4 regions of the Priestia sp. YIM B13486 genome follow, and region 1 is predicted to be linked to each of the others. Evidence: riboswitches for the same ligand, from Rfam matches in the RefSeq annotation. Region 1 holds a riboswitch; each other region holds the start of a gene.
What was found. Region 1 has a riboswitch for cobalamin ahead of ACFX4G_RS18840 ((2Fe-2S) ferredoxin domain-containing protein). Riboswitches for the same ligand answer to the same signal wherever they lie in the genome.

Region 2: another riboswitch for cobalamin. It lies ahead of ACFX4G_RS20105 (HoxN/HupN/NixA family nickel/cobalt transporter); the one in region 1 lies ahead of ACFX4G_RS18840 ((2Fe-2S) ferredoxin domain-containing protein).
Region 3: another riboswitch for cobalamin. It lies ahead of nikA (nickel ABC transporter substrate-binding protein); the one in region 1 lies ahead of ACFX4G_RS18840 ((2Fe-2S) ferredoxin domain-containing protein).
Region 4: another riboswitch for cobalamin. It lies ahead of metE (5-methyltetrahydropteroyltriglutamate--homocysteine S-methyltransferase); the one in region 1 lies ahead of ACFX4G_RS18840 ((2Fe-2S) ferredoxin domain-containing protein).

The regions. Positions count from the first base shown of each region.
Region 1 is NZ_JBHZOZ010000007.1:120,019-124,268, reverse strand. It holds gene ACFX4G_RS18850 (M42 family metallopeptidase) at 1-724, shown strand, start outside; gene ACFX4G_RS18845 (hypothetical protein) at 1,075-1,233, shown strand; cobalamin riboswitch at 1,380-1,558, shown strand; cobalamin riboswitch at 1,677-1,856, shown strand; gene ACFX4G_RS18840 ((2Fe-2S) ferredoxin domain-containing protein) at 1,958-2,338, shown strand; gene cobJ (precorrin-3B C(17)-methyltransferase) at 2,352-3,974, shown strand; gene ACFX4G_RS18830 (sirohydrochlorin chelatase) at 3,993-4,250, shown strand, end outside.
Region 2 is NZ_JBHZOZ010000008.1:93,104-97,353, reverse strand. It holds gene ACFX4G_RS20120 (ABC transporter ATP-binding protein) at 1-514, shown strand, start outside; gene ACFX4G_RS20115 (undecaprenyl-diphosphatase) at 661-1,254, shown strand; gene ACFX4G_RS20110 (organic hydroperoxide resistance protein) at 1,407-1,826, shown strand; cobalamin riboswitch at 1,932-2,114, shown strand; gene ACFX4G_RS20105 (HoxN/HupN/NixA family nickel/cobalt transporter) at 2,248-3,045, shown strand; gene ACFX4G_RS20100 (M20 family metallopeptidase) at 3,275-4,250, shown strand, end outside.
Region 3 is NZ_JBHZOZ010000012.1:34,523-38,772, forward strand. It holds gene ACFX4G_RS23045 (tautomerase family protein) at 1-127, shown strand, start outside; gene ftsZ (cell division protein FtsZ) at 487-1,491, shown strand; cobalamin riboswitch at 1,494-1,685, shown strand; gene nikA (nickel ABC transporter substrate-binding protein) at 1,828-3,369, shown strand; gene ACFX4G_RS23060 (GNAT family N-acetyltransferase) at 3,441-3,968, shown strand.
Region 4 is NZ_JBHZOZ010000003.1:50,556-54,805, reverse strand. It holds gene metE (5-methyltetrahydropteroyltriglutamate--homocysteine S-methyltransferase) at 1-1,577, opposite strand, end outside; cobalamin riboswitch at 1,728-1,916, opposite strand; SAM riboswitch class I at 1,996-2,106, opposite strand; gene ACFX4G_RS08280 (hypothetical protein) at 2,186-2,437, opposite strand; gene ACFX4G_RS08275 (metallophosphoesterase family protein) at 3,035-3,913, opposite strand; gene ACFX4G_RS08270 (hypothetical protein) at 4,153-4,250, opposite strand, start outside.

The DNA.
Region 1 (4,250 bases):
ATCAGGAGAAGTATTTACAGGAACCATCCTTATGCATCAAACATCCGTTCATGTGTATAAAGATGCAGGTAAAGCTGAGCGAAATCAAGAAAATATAGAAATTCGATTGGATGAAAAAGTACATAGCGCAGAAGATGTTCGCAGCCTTGGAATTGAAGTAGGCGACTTTGTTTCGTTTGATCCTCGTGTAGAAATAACAAAAAGCGGTTTTATTAAATCTCGTCATCTCGATGATAAAGCAAGCGTAGCTTTATTGCTTCAGCTCATAAAAACAATTCAAGAAGAACAGATCGAACTGCCATACACTACGCATTTTCTCATTTCAAATAATGAAGAAATTGGATACGGAGGGAATTCGAACATTACGCCTCAAACAGTAGAATACTTAGCGGTTGATATGGGTGCTATGGGAGATGGACAATCTACCGATGAATACACCGTGTCTATTTGTGTAAAAGATTCAAGCGGCCCATATCATTACGGTTTGAGAAAGCATTTGGTGGAGCTAGCTAAGCAGCATGATATTCAGTACAAATTAGATATTTATCCGTTTTACGGATCAGATGCTTCTGCTGCTATTCGTGCCGGACACGATATCGTACACGGCTTAATTGGTCCAGGAATTGATTCTTCTCATGCGTTTGAGAGAACGCATCAAGATTCATTAAACCATACGTATAAGCTTCTTTATCACTATGTGCAATCGAACATGGTTCTGCTTTAAGAAAGCAATATTTAATTAGTGTATTTTTATGCAAAATAAAGAGCAGGATGAGATTGTGATGTCTGTACTTTCCTTTCCTAAAAAAGAAGCCGGCTGTCCGGCTTCTTTTTTTAATAAATACTATATATTTTTTACTGGTGAAGCAACAGTTGGTTAAAAAAGCACCTTTTTAAAGAGGTATAATATTGCTTAAACCTTTTGTACATTTTGTTCATTTACAGAAGTTAAAATGTTTTTAAATTTTTAAAAGTTTCTTGTGACAAGTTTTGTAGAATGGGTTTTCAAAAGGAAATGGTTTCGGCATAATGTGGATATAGCGATCACTACAATAATCGGAGGCGAATCTTTTCATGTGGGTACTGACGGTATATGCTGGAAAAGAAATGAAAATGTTTGAATTTGAAACTGAAAAGCAGGCGAGAGAAGCTTTTGCCAAAACAAATGGCTGTAAAGTTCTTTCAGAAGTGGTGTATTATAATGATCCTCATTTAACATTAGTAGCTATATAATGAAAAAACAAGAGCTGACTTTATGCTCTTGTTTTTTTATAGGTGCTTGTATCTTCCGAAAAGAATAGAGTTGAAATAAAAAAAAATGTACGCTATGATATGGTAGTTACTTCTATTATTCTGATAGTTTAAAAGGTTCATATATATCAAACAGCAACAGTAAAGATGCCAAGAAGGCTTAATAGGGAAACTGGTGAAAGACCAGTACTGCCCCCGCAACTGTAAGTGTGGACGAACGAGTATAACCACTGTGAAAAAATCACGGGAAGGTTCTCAAGTAGAATGATACACAAGTCAGGAGACCTGTCTTTATTGTGAAGTTTCTATTTCTCCGGGGAGCGGGAAGGGAAACGTTGGCTTAAAGTGGCATTCGTGTACACTCTTATTCTGACGTTTTACCCGCTCGCATATTAGCGAAGCGGGTTTTTCTCGTATCGAAAAACTACATATCGTGCAAAAAAGGTGCGCAATGTTCACATTGCGTTAAATGGGAAGTCTGGTGTGAAGCCAGCGCGGTACCCGCCACTGTGAAGAGGAGCTGATTGCATATGCCACTGTATTTGGGAAGGCGCAATCAAGTGATGAATCGAAGTCAGGAAACCAGCCTTTTTCTAATGCGAAGCTTACCCTACGGGATATAGGTGGAAGTGCAAAAACTTAGTTTGAATTTTCTGCGCCTCTATCATTGATAGAGGCGCTTTTTTTAGTAAAGGAGCGAATGAGTGTGACGACGTGGAACTTAAACGGAACAAAACATCACGTATTGATTTGTAATGGAAGCAGCTGTATGAGAAAAGGTGGAGAAGAAGCCACACAAGCTATTCGAAATAAAGTGACGGAACTGGATTTGGATGAAACGGTTCATACAACGCGTACGCGCTGTAACGGACGATGCAAAGATGCTCCTGTAGCTATCGTCTATCCTTCAGGAGATTGGTACAAGCAGGTCACTGAAACCGTGGCTCACCGGATTGTCGAAGAGCATTTAGCAGGAGGCTGCAGTGTAAAGGAATCGCTTATTTATGAATATGATCAAAATGGTTTCGTTTCTCCGGAAAACAGTGACTCCATAGAAGGAATTGACAAAGTAAAAAGTAACGCATAAAGGAGGAGCTAGCATGAAAGGTAAACTGTTAGTTATTGGATTTGGGCCGGGGAGCTTTGAACATATTACACAGCGAGCAAGAGAAGCCATTCAAGAAAGTGATATGATCATCGGTTACAAAACCTATGTGGAATTAATTCAAGGACTGTTAACGAATCAGCAAATTATTAGTACGGGAATGACCGAAGAAGTAAGCCGTGCACAGGAAGCTGTAAAGCAAGCCGAAGCAGGAAAAACCGTAGCTGTCATTTCGAGCGGAGATGCAGGAGTATACGGAATGGCAGGCCTTGTATATGAAGTGTTGATTGAAAAAGGCTGGAAAAAAGAAACGGGCGTAGAGCTGGAAGTAATTCCTGGCATTTCGGCTATCAATTCATGCGCATCTCTCCTTGGAGCGCCCGTGATGCACGATGCTTGTACGATTAGTTTAAGTGACCACCTTACGCCGTGGGATCTAATCGAAAAAAGAATTGAAGCAGCTGCACAAGCAGATTTTGTAGTGGCTTTTTACAACCCAAAGAGCGGAAGACGAACAAGACAAATTGTTGAAGCGCAAAGGATTCTATTAAAGTACCGTTCTCCTGATACGCCTGTTGGTCTTGTGAAAAGCGCTTATCGTGACCGTGAAGAAATCGTAATGACTAACTTAAAAGACATGTTAAACCATGAAATAGGCATGCTGACTACCGTTGTTGTCGGAAATTCATCTACGTTCTTTTACGACGATTTAATGATTACACCACGCGGGTATCAGCGGAAATATACCCTCAACCAAACGGAGCAGCCGCTAAGACCGCATCAGCGACTTCGAAAAGAAGCAGAACCATGGGCTCTCGATCAAGAAGAGACTGTAGAGCAAACAGCTTCAGCAATTGAAGCAGTTCAGACCAAACCAGAAGAAACAGCAACTTCACGAGCTCTTGCAGAAGAAGCGCTTCAAGCAATTTTAGGTGAAACCACTTCTGGGGTCGTACACCAGCCAATACAGTCAATTTTCGAAGTCGCGGTTAGTCCAGGACTTGCCAATAAGAAATTCACGCCTGTTCAAATGACAACACTAGCAGAAGTTGTTGGTGAAAAAGGTACGATGGAGTATACACCTGACCATCAAATCAAACTTCAAATTCCAACAGCCCAGCCAGATGTGATTATTAAAAAGCTCCAAGCAGCTTCCTTTTTACTATCTCCGGTCGGAGACGTGTTCACAATTAAAGCGTGTGATTTTTGTGATGGAGAAAAAAGCGATGCTATTCCACATACGGAAGAATTACAAAAACGCCTCGGGGGAATGGACATGCCAAAAGAGCTGAAGCTTGGTATTAATGGATGCGGTATGGCCTGTTATGGCGCAGTTCAAGAAGATATCGGCATTGTCTATAGAAAAGGTGCGTTTGATTTATTTTTAGGAGCTAAAACGGTTGGACGAAATGCGCATTCAGGTCAAATTGTGGCGGAAGGCATAGCACCCGATGACATTGTTGAAATAGTGGAGAACATTGTCCATGAATATAAAGAAAAAGGTCATCCTAATGAGCGATTTCATAAATTCTTTAAGCGTGTGAAGAACGTTTATGGATTCGACTATCAAGATATAACACCAAAAATAAAAGTAGAACCAGCTCCGTGTGGAGATTAAAAAATGGGAGGGCATTATATGAAATCAGTTTTATTTGTCGGTCATGGAAGCAGAGATCCTGAAGGGAACGATCAAATTCGCGAATTTATTTCGACTATGAAGCATGATTGGGACGCATCTATCTTAATAGAAACGTGTTTTCTAGAATTTGAACGCCCAAATGTAAGTCAAGGCATTGATACATGTGTGGCAAAAGGAGCAAAAGATGTAGTTGTAATTCCAATTATGCTCTTGCCTGCTGGCCACTCTAAAATACATATTCCGGCGGCTATAGAT
Region 2 (4,250 bases), on a different contig from region 1:
AATTGCTCAAGCAATTGTAGCAGACCCAGATCTTATCTTTTTAGATGAACCAACTTCTGGAGTAGATGTTGAATCTGCTCTTCACATTCATGAACTAATAAGAGAACTCCAAAATCAAGGCAAGACAATTTTTATGACGTCTCATAATTTAAATGAAGTTGAGAAGATTTGTACACGTGTAGCGATTATGAAAAATGGGGTCATTTTAATAGAAGGTACAATGGAAGAGCTGCGCTTTCAATATCAAGCGAAAAAAACGGTGATGATTAAACATGATCCCTACCCAAGCAGTCATAAAGAATATATTCAACAGTTTTTCCGTACGTTGAGTCCCGAAGTTGAATACCATCACATGTACACAAAAGTGATGCTTCAAAAAGAAAGAAATATTCCTCTTATTATTCGCGAATTGATTCAATGCGGCATCGACATTTATCAAGTTCACGTCGAAGAACCTTCTTTAGAGGAAATCTTTTTGCAAAAAAATATTGTGGATCACTCACAGGTGAGTTAATGGGCGAAAGTCCGTTGGTTTACTACTCAGTCTGAATACATTATTTATAAATACCAGTTAGGAAGCTTCTGACAAAAACATGTTCATTTTCTCAAGAAACTGATAAGATAGCTAATGACATTTAAAAATAAGAAAGGATTTCGATTATGTTATCAGCTATTAATTCAGTAGATTATACCATCTTCCACGCGGTGAATCAGTATGCCTCACACGTAAAGCCTCTAGATTCGCTGATGGTATTCTTTGCAGATTATGCCCAGTATGTACTTATCGTTTTACTCGGCTTGTTTTTACTTATTAATAAAAACGGCAGCCGTGTTGTAGCATTTCAAGCTTTGTGTGCTTGTGCCACAGGAGTCATTATCAATAAAGTGATTAGTTTATTTGCTTATCGAGATCGTCCGTTTATCTCTCACCACGTGAATCAGCTTGTTGATCACGCCGCAAATTCTTCATTTCCAAGCGATCATGCTACATCTGCATTAGTTATCACTTTTACCATTTGGCTGCATTTCAAACGTTCAGGACGCATGTGGGTTGTCATGGGCGTACTCATTGCCTTTTCACGCGTATGGGTTGGCGTTCATTATCCATTCGATGTGTTAACAGGAGCCGTTTTAGGCTGCGTGCTGGCGCTGTTTATTCATTATGTTATTTTTAATACGAAACTGATGAGGTCCATTACCAACTTGTCTATTTTTCGAAAATCAGCTTATGACGAACAGTCTCAATATTATTAAGAAAAAGTCGCAAATACGCGGCTTTTTTTATTGGGAAATTTTTAATGTATTTAATACTTGTTTTTTAAAATTAAATTGTGTAAAATTAAATCACAGAAACGATAAATAAAAAACTTTTAATAAAATTAATGAAAAAGAGGAGAGGTTTATACATGAAAGCTTTATATGAAACAACAGTCGTTAACACAGGTGGAAGAACAGGAGAAGTTCACTCTTTAGATAACATCTTTAACTTAGACGTTGCAACACCTCCAGCGCTTGGTGGAGAAGCAACAACAGCAACAAACCCAGAGCAGCTGTTTGCAGCTGGATACAGTGCTTGTTTCAACAGCGCGTTAGAATTTATGTTGAAAAAACATAACGTAGAAATCAAAAGCAGTGAAGTAAAAGCTACTGTTCAGCTGCTTCCTGATAAAGCTGATCAAGGAGTGAAAATTGGAGTAGCGCTTGAAGCACATATCGAAGGCTTAGATTTAGAAACAGCGAAAAAATATGTAGACCTAGCTCATTCATACTGTCCGTATTCAAAAGCAATCAGCGGCAACGTAGACGTAACGGTAGAAGTAGTTTAATTGCTTTAAAAAGCCCTGCTAAGCATGTAAAGCTTAGCAGGGCTTTTTTATTTGAATTTTCTCTATTCATTTGTAAGCGGTACTAGTATAATGAGGAAGAAAATGAATCATTCGCACAGTTTAGGTGCTCTTACATAGCGTAAGAGGTAACAGGGAATCGAGTGCAAATCTCGAGCGGTCCAGCCACTGTAAGCAGGGAGTTTTCTATCTTATCGTCACTCAAAATGGGGAAGGCGGTAGAAAATGATGATCTCAAGCCAGGAGACCTACCTATTCTGTACACTTGACTCTTCTAGGAAAGAGGCGGTGTATCAAGGTACGCAGTGAGCAATTGCTGTTTATTTTCATATGCCGACACGGCCTCAATTTCTATAGAATTGAGGCTTTTTTACGTTTTATTTTAAAAAAAGGAGTGTAGGAAATGGAAGGTTTATCAGTTTTTTTACTTGTCTTTTTATTAGGAATCAGGCACGGATTGGATGCAGATCACTTAGCTTTTATTGATGGCCAGACCCGATATAATTGGAGAATGGGCAGCCGTTTTGCCCCGTGGGTTGGAACGCTGTTTTCACTAGGTCATGGAGGAATGGTGGCCGTCACGGCCGGGGTGCTGGGCGTGGTGATGAAGAATTTTACGTTTCCTTCATATTTCGATCATTTTGCATCTTGGGTATCCATTATCTCTCTCTTTCTGATTGGAACATTAAACACATATCATTTGCTTCGAACTAAAAATAAAGAAGAAGAGTTTCAGCTGAGCGGATTAAAAGGGAAGTTTATTCCGAAAATCGCAAAAGGAACAACGAATCCTTTTTTAATTATTCTTGTAGGGGCATTGTTCGCTTTAGCAGCCGAAACGGTCAGTCAAACGGCCGTGTGGTCTCTAGCTGCAGGGAACGCAGGCAAGTATACGCCGCTTTTGTTGGGACTAGTGTTTATGTTTGGCATGATGCTTACAGATACAATCGATTCGATGATTGTACATAAAATGGTGAATGAATCGAGTAAATTTGGACAATCTGCTTCCCGCTTGATGGGCTGGGTTATTGTTGTCCTCGCGTATGGTGTGTCGTTCTATTTAGCATTCACTTTCTTTAACCCATGGGCCGAAGTAAACTTTGAAATGGTTGGCGTTATTCTGTTTATTTTTTTAGTGTCTATGTTTGTTTTTGTGAGTGTGAAGTCAAAAGGGAAAAATATTAAAATAAATGTCAATTAGTCAAACGAAAGCTTTAATCTGTTGAAGATTGAAGCTTTTTTGTATGAATTTGTTGAAGTTTATGGCTATTTTCGGTCGGTTATGAATAAGTTAAAGTATTATCTGTATTTAAAGGATGGAAAATTGTCTGAAAACCATTATAATTAAGGATAATTTAAGGTCGTTATGTGAAACGTAGAACATAGTTATACGTAAAATAAATAAAAGCATTTAATGCAAGCAGCAGGGGTTGTTTGGAGGAGGAATTGATTTGAGTCAGGTAATGGTAGAACAAAGCGTGTTTAGTTATTTAAAAGAACACGAACAAGATATGCTTGAAGATTTAATTGGATTTGTGAAAAAAGAATCACCGTCCTACAGTAAAGAGTTAGTAGATCAGTGTGGAATGTATTTAACGCAGCTGTTTCAAAAGCGGTTAGGGGTAGGGTACGAAATCATAGAAGAAAAAGAAGTAGGAAACCACTTGAAATTTACGATTGGAGAAGGAGAAAAGCAGCTTTTAATTATCGGTCATTTTGACACGGTATGGGAAAAGGGAAGGCTGAGTCTAAGAACGGAGGGAAACAAGCTGTATGGTCCGGGAATTTTAGACATGAAAGGCGGCATTGTACAATCTATATGGGCGATTAAAGCGATTCAAGAGCTTGGCTTATCGCTCGATAAAAAAATTGTGTTTTTCTGTAATTCGGATGAAGAGATTGGGTCAATTTCTTCTAAAAAATACATTGAAGAAGAAGCACAAAGAAGTGAAGCAGTGCTAGTAGCGGAACCAGCGGTGGCGGGTTCAGGTGCGTTAAAAACGTCGCGCAAAGGAGCGGGGATTTTCACCGTAAAAGTATGGGGACGAGCAGCACACGCGGGTAATCACCACAAAGAAGGAATCAATGCGATTGAAGAGCTGGCGCGCCAAGTGATTTTCTTGCAGGGCTTAACAGATTATGAAAAAGGTACAACGGTGAACGTTGGGACATTTACGGGAGGCAGCGGTACAAATGTAGTGCCGGAATATGCAGAAGCGCACGTGGATTTACGTGTTTCTACAGAAGAAGAAGCAAAACGCATGACGGATATTATTTTGAATTTAACACCCATTTTAAAAGGGATTAAGCTCGAAGTAACGGGAGGCATGAATCGTCCTCCGATGGTCAAGTCTAAACAAACGGAAGAGCTATTTGAATGCGCTCAGTCAATCGCGGCGAAACTGG
Region 3 (4,250 bases), on a different contig from region 1:
TGTAAAAGAGCTTGGAGAGAGCTGCGGCATTCAGCCAAACGACATTATGATTTCGATTGTTGAAAACGGTAATGCTGACTGGAGCTTTGGCATGGGAGAAGCTCAATTCTTAACTGGGAAATTATAAAACGGTTTATTATCTAGAGAAGCCCTTATTTCTAAGGGCTTTTTCTCATTTTGTCTATAAAAATATTATTCTCTTAGTCACATCTTACTCAAAATTAAATACAGACATCTGTCAAATGAATGATACAATAAGCTTATATGCCATTTTGAGTGGAAAAACCATAAAAGAGTTTGGCGTACTAATTTTAGAACAACAATAAATTTACATAAAGATGTAAAGATTTAAAGGTTAAAAGAGAAGTGTATAAAATCTGTAAAACAAAAGAACAGTTACGCGTTAAACATAGGAGTAAAAGGTTCTTCACGTGTTTTTTCGGATAATAAGAGAAAGTAATTTTGATCATTGAGGAGGAACTTAGAATGTTTGGATTTGATGCAGATGTATCGCCACTAGTGCGAATTAAAGTAATTGGGGTCGGCGGTGGAGGAAATAACACCGTTAACCGTATGATTGAACACGGTGTACAAGGAGTAGAATTTATCGCCGTTAATACGGATGCTCAGGCGCTTAACTTATCTAAAGCAGATGTGAAAATGCAGATTGGTGCGGCCTTAACGCGAGGATTAGGTGCAGGAGCTAATCCAGAAGTGGGAAGAGAAGCAGCCGAAGAAAGCAGAGAACAAATTCAAGAAGTACTGCAAGGCGCAGATATGGTATTCGTAACAGCTGGCATGGGCGGAGGAACCGGTACTGGAGCAGCTCCGGTTATTGCCCAAATTGCCCGTGAACTAAATGCTTTAACAATTGGAGTAGTCACTCGCCCGTTCAAGTTTGAAGGAAATAAACGTACGAAGCAAGCAGTAGGCGGTATTACTGCGATGAATGAATCGGTAGATACCCTTATTGTGATTCCAAACGACCGCTTGCTTGAAATTGTCGATAAAAAGACGCCTATGCTTGAAGCATTCCGTGAAGCAGATAATGTTCTTCGCCAAGGTATTCAAGGTATTTCAGATTTAATCGCTGTTCCGGGGCTGATTAACCTTGACTTTGCTGATGTAAAAACCATCATGTCTAATCAAGGATTTGCGCTTATGGGTATCGGACGAGCTTCCGGATCAGACCGGGCAATTGAAGCAGCGAAAAAAGCGATTTCTAGTCCGCTGCTAGATGCATCGATTGATGGAGCAAGAGGCGTGCTGTTGAACATTACGAGCGGCAGCAGCTTGAGTCTTTACGAAGTACAGGAAGCAGCAGATATTGTCACGTCTGCTTCTGATCAGGACTTAAATATGATTTTTGGGTCCGTGATCAATGAAGATTTAAAGGACGAAATGATGGTAACCGTTATTGCCACTGGATTTGATGATGAAGATGTTTCACCATCAGCTTCTACTTCTAGAGTTTCAAGAGCACGCTACTAAATTAAATAACCAGCTTTTATGGTGGCAATTGTTTTTCAATTGCCTTAAAAGGGAATCCGGTGCAAATCCGGAGCGGTCCCGCCACTGTAACAAGGAGCCTTATGTCAAAAAAGCCACTGTCTATTTAGAGACGGGAAGGCGGTATAAGGCAGTGACTTGAAGCCAGGAGACCTGCCATAAATCGCAGCACACAATAACCTACGAGGATAGGGAGGTGTTTTGGCAGAACCAAAAATAGGATAAACAAGGGATACGTTTATCTGAATTTGTTGTGAAGACAAGCACTTCTTTTTAGAAGTGCTTTTTTGTGTATTAAAATAGAAGGTGGAAAAATCAATGATAAATAATAAAAAACTCGTATCTATGATATTTCTTGTGTTACTTTGCCTCACTGCTTGCGCTCCTAATGAAGAGAGCATAAGTATAAAAGAAAGAAAGAAAACGGATAAAAGTGTGACGTTTTTATTTAATTTTACATCTGCAACGCTTGATCCTCATACGGATGATAATTATACAGCAGTTCGTGCGGGAGTAGGGGAGACGCTTGTTAAAATCAGCAATGATTTAAAAATAAAGCCCTGGCTTGCTGAAAAGTGGGAAACGAAAGATAACGGTCTTACGTGGACATTTACGATAAGAAAGAACATTACGTTTCAAAATGGCAAAGCGCTAGATGCAAATGCCGTTAAGTCTTCTCTTCAAAGAACGATAGATCAAAGTTATGCGATGAAAAACGCTTTAAATATTAAAGAAATGAAAGCGAACGGTCATGCGCTGACAATTACATTAAAAGAACCAATGCCTAAATTTCCTTCTGAGTTAGTGCATCCAAACACAGCTATTATAGATGTTGATGTTTCTAGTATAGCTAAGAAGCCCATTGGCACAGGGCCATTTCACGTTTTGACTTTCGATCAAGGAAATCAAGTGAAGTTAGAAAGATATGAACATTATTGGAATGGGAAAGTAAAATTGAAAAATGCGATCTATGCATTTAACGAAGATGCTAATGCGCGAGTTGCGGCTCTTCAGTCCGGGACAGCCGATATTATTTATCGCCCGCCTTTAGAAAGCTTGAGCACTTTACAAGCGAATTCGTCTTTCAAAGTAAGTGGAGTACCTAGTGTGCGTACTCATTTATTGCTTTATAATCAAACCAATGACGCATTAAAAGACGAAACTGTAAGAAAAGCTATCGATACCTTACTGAACCGGAAAGAAATTGTCAGCAGCATAATGAACAATCAAGCGGCAGCGGCTCGAGGTCCATTTTTACCCCAATTTCCTTTTGCTGATAATACTGCTAGTGAGACAAAAGGAATAGCATATGCTAAAAAATATTTAGAGAAAGCAGGCTATCAACTCAAAAATGGCAAAGTAATCAAAAATGGAAAGCCATTATCCCTCTCTCTTGTCACATACAGCTCATTGCCAGAACTTCCTTTGATTGCTCAGCTTATACAGTCTAATGCGAAAGAGTTAGGAATTAATATTAAGATTCACCTAGTTGAAGACAGCGATGAATATGTAATGGCAAAAGATGATTGGGATTTAGCATTGTACAGCCTTATCACAGCACCTAGAGGAGATGCAAGCTATTATTTAAGTACGAACTATTTGCCGGGCGGTGGTTTAAATGCCAGCCGGATTGATGATGATAAGCTAACAAAAATGATTCAGCAGTTAAATTTAACCGTAGATGACGCAAAGCGAGATCAGTTAGCTAAGCAAGCAACCGCTTTGATTAATGCGGAAATGCTGACGTCATCGATTGTACATCCAAACATTGTTGTTGCTTATAATCAAAAGGTGAAAAACTGGACCACAAATCCAAGCGAGTATTATATGCTGACTCAGCATTTAGACGTAACGCCATAGTCAATATTGTGTTGTTCCTATAGGAAAAAGAGAAAGTATACAATGATAGATAAAAGGATGTGACAGTAAACGTGCAAGAAGTACAAATGTATCAAATTAAAGAAGTAAAAGAAAAGGATGCTGAAGTGATTCAGTTTGTCATGAATATGCGGAATGAGCTATTTCCTATGATGGAAAAAAATCAGCTTCCTGTGGATTTGCTTCATTTTAATGAATATTATGTTCAAGCGAAAGGCGCTGCTTTTTTTGCAGCTGTCACGGAAAATCAACAAGTAATTGGAACAATTGGTTTATACGCTTACGATGGAAGGTTTCATGCATTAAAAAAGCGATATGAACATAAAATCGCAGCCGAGATTGTAAAATGCTATGTCGATCCAGCATACCGGCGTCTAGGCATTGGACAGCAGCTGTTAAAGGCAGTGGAACAATTTGCTCAAAGTCATTTTTATGACACGTTGTATCTGCATACTCATCCTTTTTTACCGGGGGCTATTCCATTCTGGACTTCACAAGATTTTATCGAAAGACTTGCTGAACAGGATGAGCCATGGAATACGCTGCACATGGACAGAAAAATACAACCGGTCGTAATGTAACGATATTATACAGTAATTACCATAGAATCTAGATAAGAGCTCATGCTATAATGAGCGTACTTACATTTATAGCCTGTAGGGCAAGTCCTTACAGAAAAGAACCGCGTTTCGAATTGGCTGAAACGTGGTTTTTTTCTACGAAAAACAAATAACAAAATATTTTTAAAAATATCTATGAAATCGCTTTCAAAATAATGAAATATATTATATAATTACTAGTGTTGTGTTGTACTTTGTTAGTGTTAAATCAATATCCTACATGTGTGAGCCGATTGCCTTATG
Region 4 (4,250 bases), on a different contig from region 1:
GGCGGCTTCACGCAGCGAGAACCGTAAGATTGCACCCAGCCAAACTTCGTAAACTGAAAGCCTCCTAATTTCTCACCGAAGTATTCGACCATATCCGTACGCTCAAACTCTCCGTGCACAAGGACATCTAAGCCGATGTTTTCTTGAATTTCAATCCATTTTTTTATTTCCTCGTTAATGTACGCTTCATATGCTTCATCGCTTAACTCGCCTTTACGCCATTTTAGACGCTCTTTTCGCACTTCTTTTGTTTGCGGAAAGCTTCCAATCGTTGTCGTTGGAAGAAGCGGCAGTTGAAAAGCTTCTTGCTGAACGCGCTGACGTACGTCAAACGGCGCTTGTCGCTCTGCTTTATAGCTGTGCAGCTGCTTCAGCTCTTTTTGCACGTCTTGATGATTTCGAAAAGATGAACCATTTAATGCTTGAATTGCCTGTTTGCTTACGCTTATTTCTTCTTCTATTGCTTCTTTTCCTTGCTGCACCGCTTTTGTTAACAGCGTAATTTCCTTTAGCTTTTCATCTGCAAAAGAGAGCGCATTTTTCAATACTGGATCAATCGTCTCTTCATTTTTCACCGTGACAGGAACATGTAGCAGACTTGATGAAGGCTGCAGGATTAGACGATCTTTTGATACAGCTTCTTCAATTTCACTGATTGTTAAAAGCTGTTCGTCCAAATTTTCACGCCAAATGTTTCGTCCGTCAATCACTCCTGCTGCCAGCACTTTATCAGTCGGAAAACCATATTTATTAAGCGCAGTGAGATTTTCGCCTCGGTCATGCACAAAGTCTAAACCGATTCCTTCAACAGGAAGAGACACAACTTCTTTGTAGTGATCAACGCTGTCAAAATACGTTTGCAAAATGACTTTTACATTCGGTGCCGCTTCCTTCAAAGTTTGATAGACTTCTGTGTAAAGCGCCAGGTCTTCTTTTGATAGCGTTGTAGCTAAAACCGGCTCATCTATTTGTACCCACTCTACTCCTTCTGCTTGCAGCTCCGCTAAGATAGTTGCATAAAGCGGAACAAATTGTTCAACTACTTCTTTAAACTCACTTTTTTTATATCCTTTTGACAGCTTCACAAATGTTACTGGACCTAAAATCACGGGCTTACCTTCAATATTCAGCTTCTGTTTTGCTTCTTTGTAAAATTGAAGCGGGCGATTTTCTACAAGTGCCGGCGTACATTCCTCAAGCTCTGGTACAATATAGTGATAATTTGTGTTAAACCATTTTGTCATCGTAGAGGCTACCGCACCTTTTGTTCCTCGCGCAATCTCAAAATACGTTTCAAGCGATACCGATCCCCCGTCATAATCAAAGCGCTTTGGCACCAAACCAAACATAACAGCTGTATCTAACACATGATCGTATAAGCTAAAATCGCCGACTGGAATCAATTCAATTCCTGCGTCACGCTGTTTTTTTAGATGCGCTAGACGAAGAGCTTCAATTTCTTGAAGAAAGATATCTTTCTCTAGTTTTCCTGCCCAAAACTGCTCAAGCGCTTTTTTCCATTCTCGTTTTTCACCAATTCTTGGATAACCTAAGTTCGAACTTTTTACACTGCTCATTTTTTCCACTCCCTGTATATTTTTTTATCGGTAAACTAAAAAATCTCTCTTTTCGAAATAAAAAGAGAGATGATACGCATACTTAACTAAAGTTGAGATAGCCTGTTTTTCTCAACACGTATTCCTCACTCCTCTCTATATCCCGTAGAGCTTAAGTGCATACAACAGGCAGGTCTCCTGACTTAGGTTCATCGCTTCCTATCCCTTCCCATTTCAACATGAAACAGTGGTTAATAAGTTGCTCCCCATTACAGTGGCGGGACCGCGCCGGCTTTTCACCGGTCTTCCCTTTTAAGCTGCGTACATTCGTTACACAGCACCTGATGCATTTCTATGAAATTGTTTATTCAAAACACCTTCACATAAAATAAAAAGCCTCTCTATCATGAATAGAGAGGCATAGTATCTATGAAATCCTCTCTTATTTTTCAAAGCTGTACGCTTTGCAGGATGTAGCACCTTTTTAACAAAATTGTTAAATGGTTGCCGGGCTTCACAGGGCCAGTCCCTCCGCCTCTCTCAATAAGAGTTTTAATTGTTTATAATGTTTTGAATTTAGAGTTATCTTAACACCTTACATTTACGTTGTCAAAAAAAATTTTAAAAAATCAGTTTTCAGGAGGTGCTGACGCTAATTTTTGCCTTAACAATTTGTAATCATCTTTTCGATGTGTTTCGATCAAGTCTTTTGCTCCTTGATGATACCCTGAAGAATAGATGTACTCTACCGCGGTTTCGATAAGCATTCTTTTTTCTTCGGCACACTCCCGGTCCATTAAGGGGAACAGTCTACCTAAAAGGTCATTTAAATCTTCCTTGATAAAACGATCAAGTCCTTCTTGCATCTTTTCGTTTGCCATGATTGCTCCTCCATTTGCTGTGTATGTTCTAAGCCTCTATAAACAGGCAGTTCACTGTAAATTTTAAGATAAAGTTAAGTCATTAAACAGTATATCAAGTGAATGTTTTTCTTTAATTACATATGTAATACAAATATATGACAAATATAGAGAATATATCATCATTCATTATCTATTATAACGTTTGACTGAGCCTTCTGCTACAAGGTTTCGTTAAGAGTTATGCACATTTTTCCAAAAGAGGTTGAGACATAACCAAATGAATCCACTCTAAAGACAAATGGAATACATGAGCTGAATCGCTTGTGACACCGCAGTTGATTTCCGTACAAGACTTCGCTTTCCGCGGGCGGTCGCTGAGCCTCCTCGTCACATACGTTCCTGTGGGGTCTCACCTGTTCCGCTTTTCCCGCAGGAGTCTTCGTCTTGTCCTCCAATCACCTGCTAGAAAGACCTATACACATGAAATCTACGTTTACCCTCACAAAAAAACGAACCACTAATCACACATCTTGATCAATGGTTCGTTTTTCACTTCGTCTAAAATCCTTTTGTCCCAGCCTCTTTTTTTGAACCTAGCTTTCTACTTTCTTGTTTTTACAAACAATTTCTTCGAGGTCGTCCAAAATCCTTCCAAAGAAGAGGACCTAAAATGTTGTACCTGCTTACAAAAAATTCCGTAAAATTATAATTATTTAAAATTAAAGGCGGCTCAAAATCAAGGGGAGCGCCGGCGCCTCCTGACAATACAAAATCAGTGCCTCTTCCAAGCGTAAACGACCCGTTTCTGTTTTTTCTAATAAACTGCTCGTCATACGCATGCACGTGGCTGACTAACACTTTTTTCACGCGGTGTTCTTGAATTAAATCAAAAAACTCTTGACTTTGAGGAGTCGTTACAGGAAACCCTTCAAGGTTTGTCCACCGACCGATATTTGGCTGCGCATGCATGGCTATAACGGTATTACGAGGAGCATCCTCTAGCTGCTGCTCTAAATAATTAAGCTCTCTATCTGTAAATCCATATATTTTATTTTTGGGACTGATGACATTATTTAATGCGATGCACCGGAAGTTAAAGACAGGAATATCAATAACCCAGTGTACTTTTCCGATAGTGGCTCTGAAGTTTTCGAGATTGCTTTCATCAAGGTACAGTTCATCATGATTCCCTACGCATACAAACATAGGAATGTTTGGGGCGATTTTTTCAACAACCTTAACAAAGTGCTCCAAATACTCTTTTTTCCCTGTATAGACGGTGTCTCCCCCATGAATAATAAACAGCGGGTTCAATTCCACCGCCTTTTTTAACACAAGCTCAAATTCACCGCTCATCGTGAAACAATTATCGTTTGGTCCGTCACCTCTGCTGTCTCCCATAAAAACAAAGTTAAATGGATCTCTCGGATTTAATTGTTTAATTCTTTGCTTTAATAACTTTTCAGAACGTTCATGAAGCGTCAAATTTATCAACTAGTTAATCCCCCTATTAATAAATAAATTTAGTTAAAAGTAAACAAGCTTACTTATTTATATGAGAATTTGTTGATGGTGGTCACTACCTTCTTGCAAGCAGAACGCACATTTAGCTTTCGTTTTAGAAATTGCTAGTTATGAATATCTATTAAAGTCCACACTATGATAAGCTAACCTATCTTTCCATTTTATTAGGCACTAATATGACAGGGTAAAAGATGAATTCTCTGTATCTACTAATAAGAAAGAGGCTGGGGACGAACAAAGGCCGACATGAGCTGAACCGCTTGTTCCCCCGCAGTTGATTTCCGTGCAAGGCTTCGCTTTCCGCGGG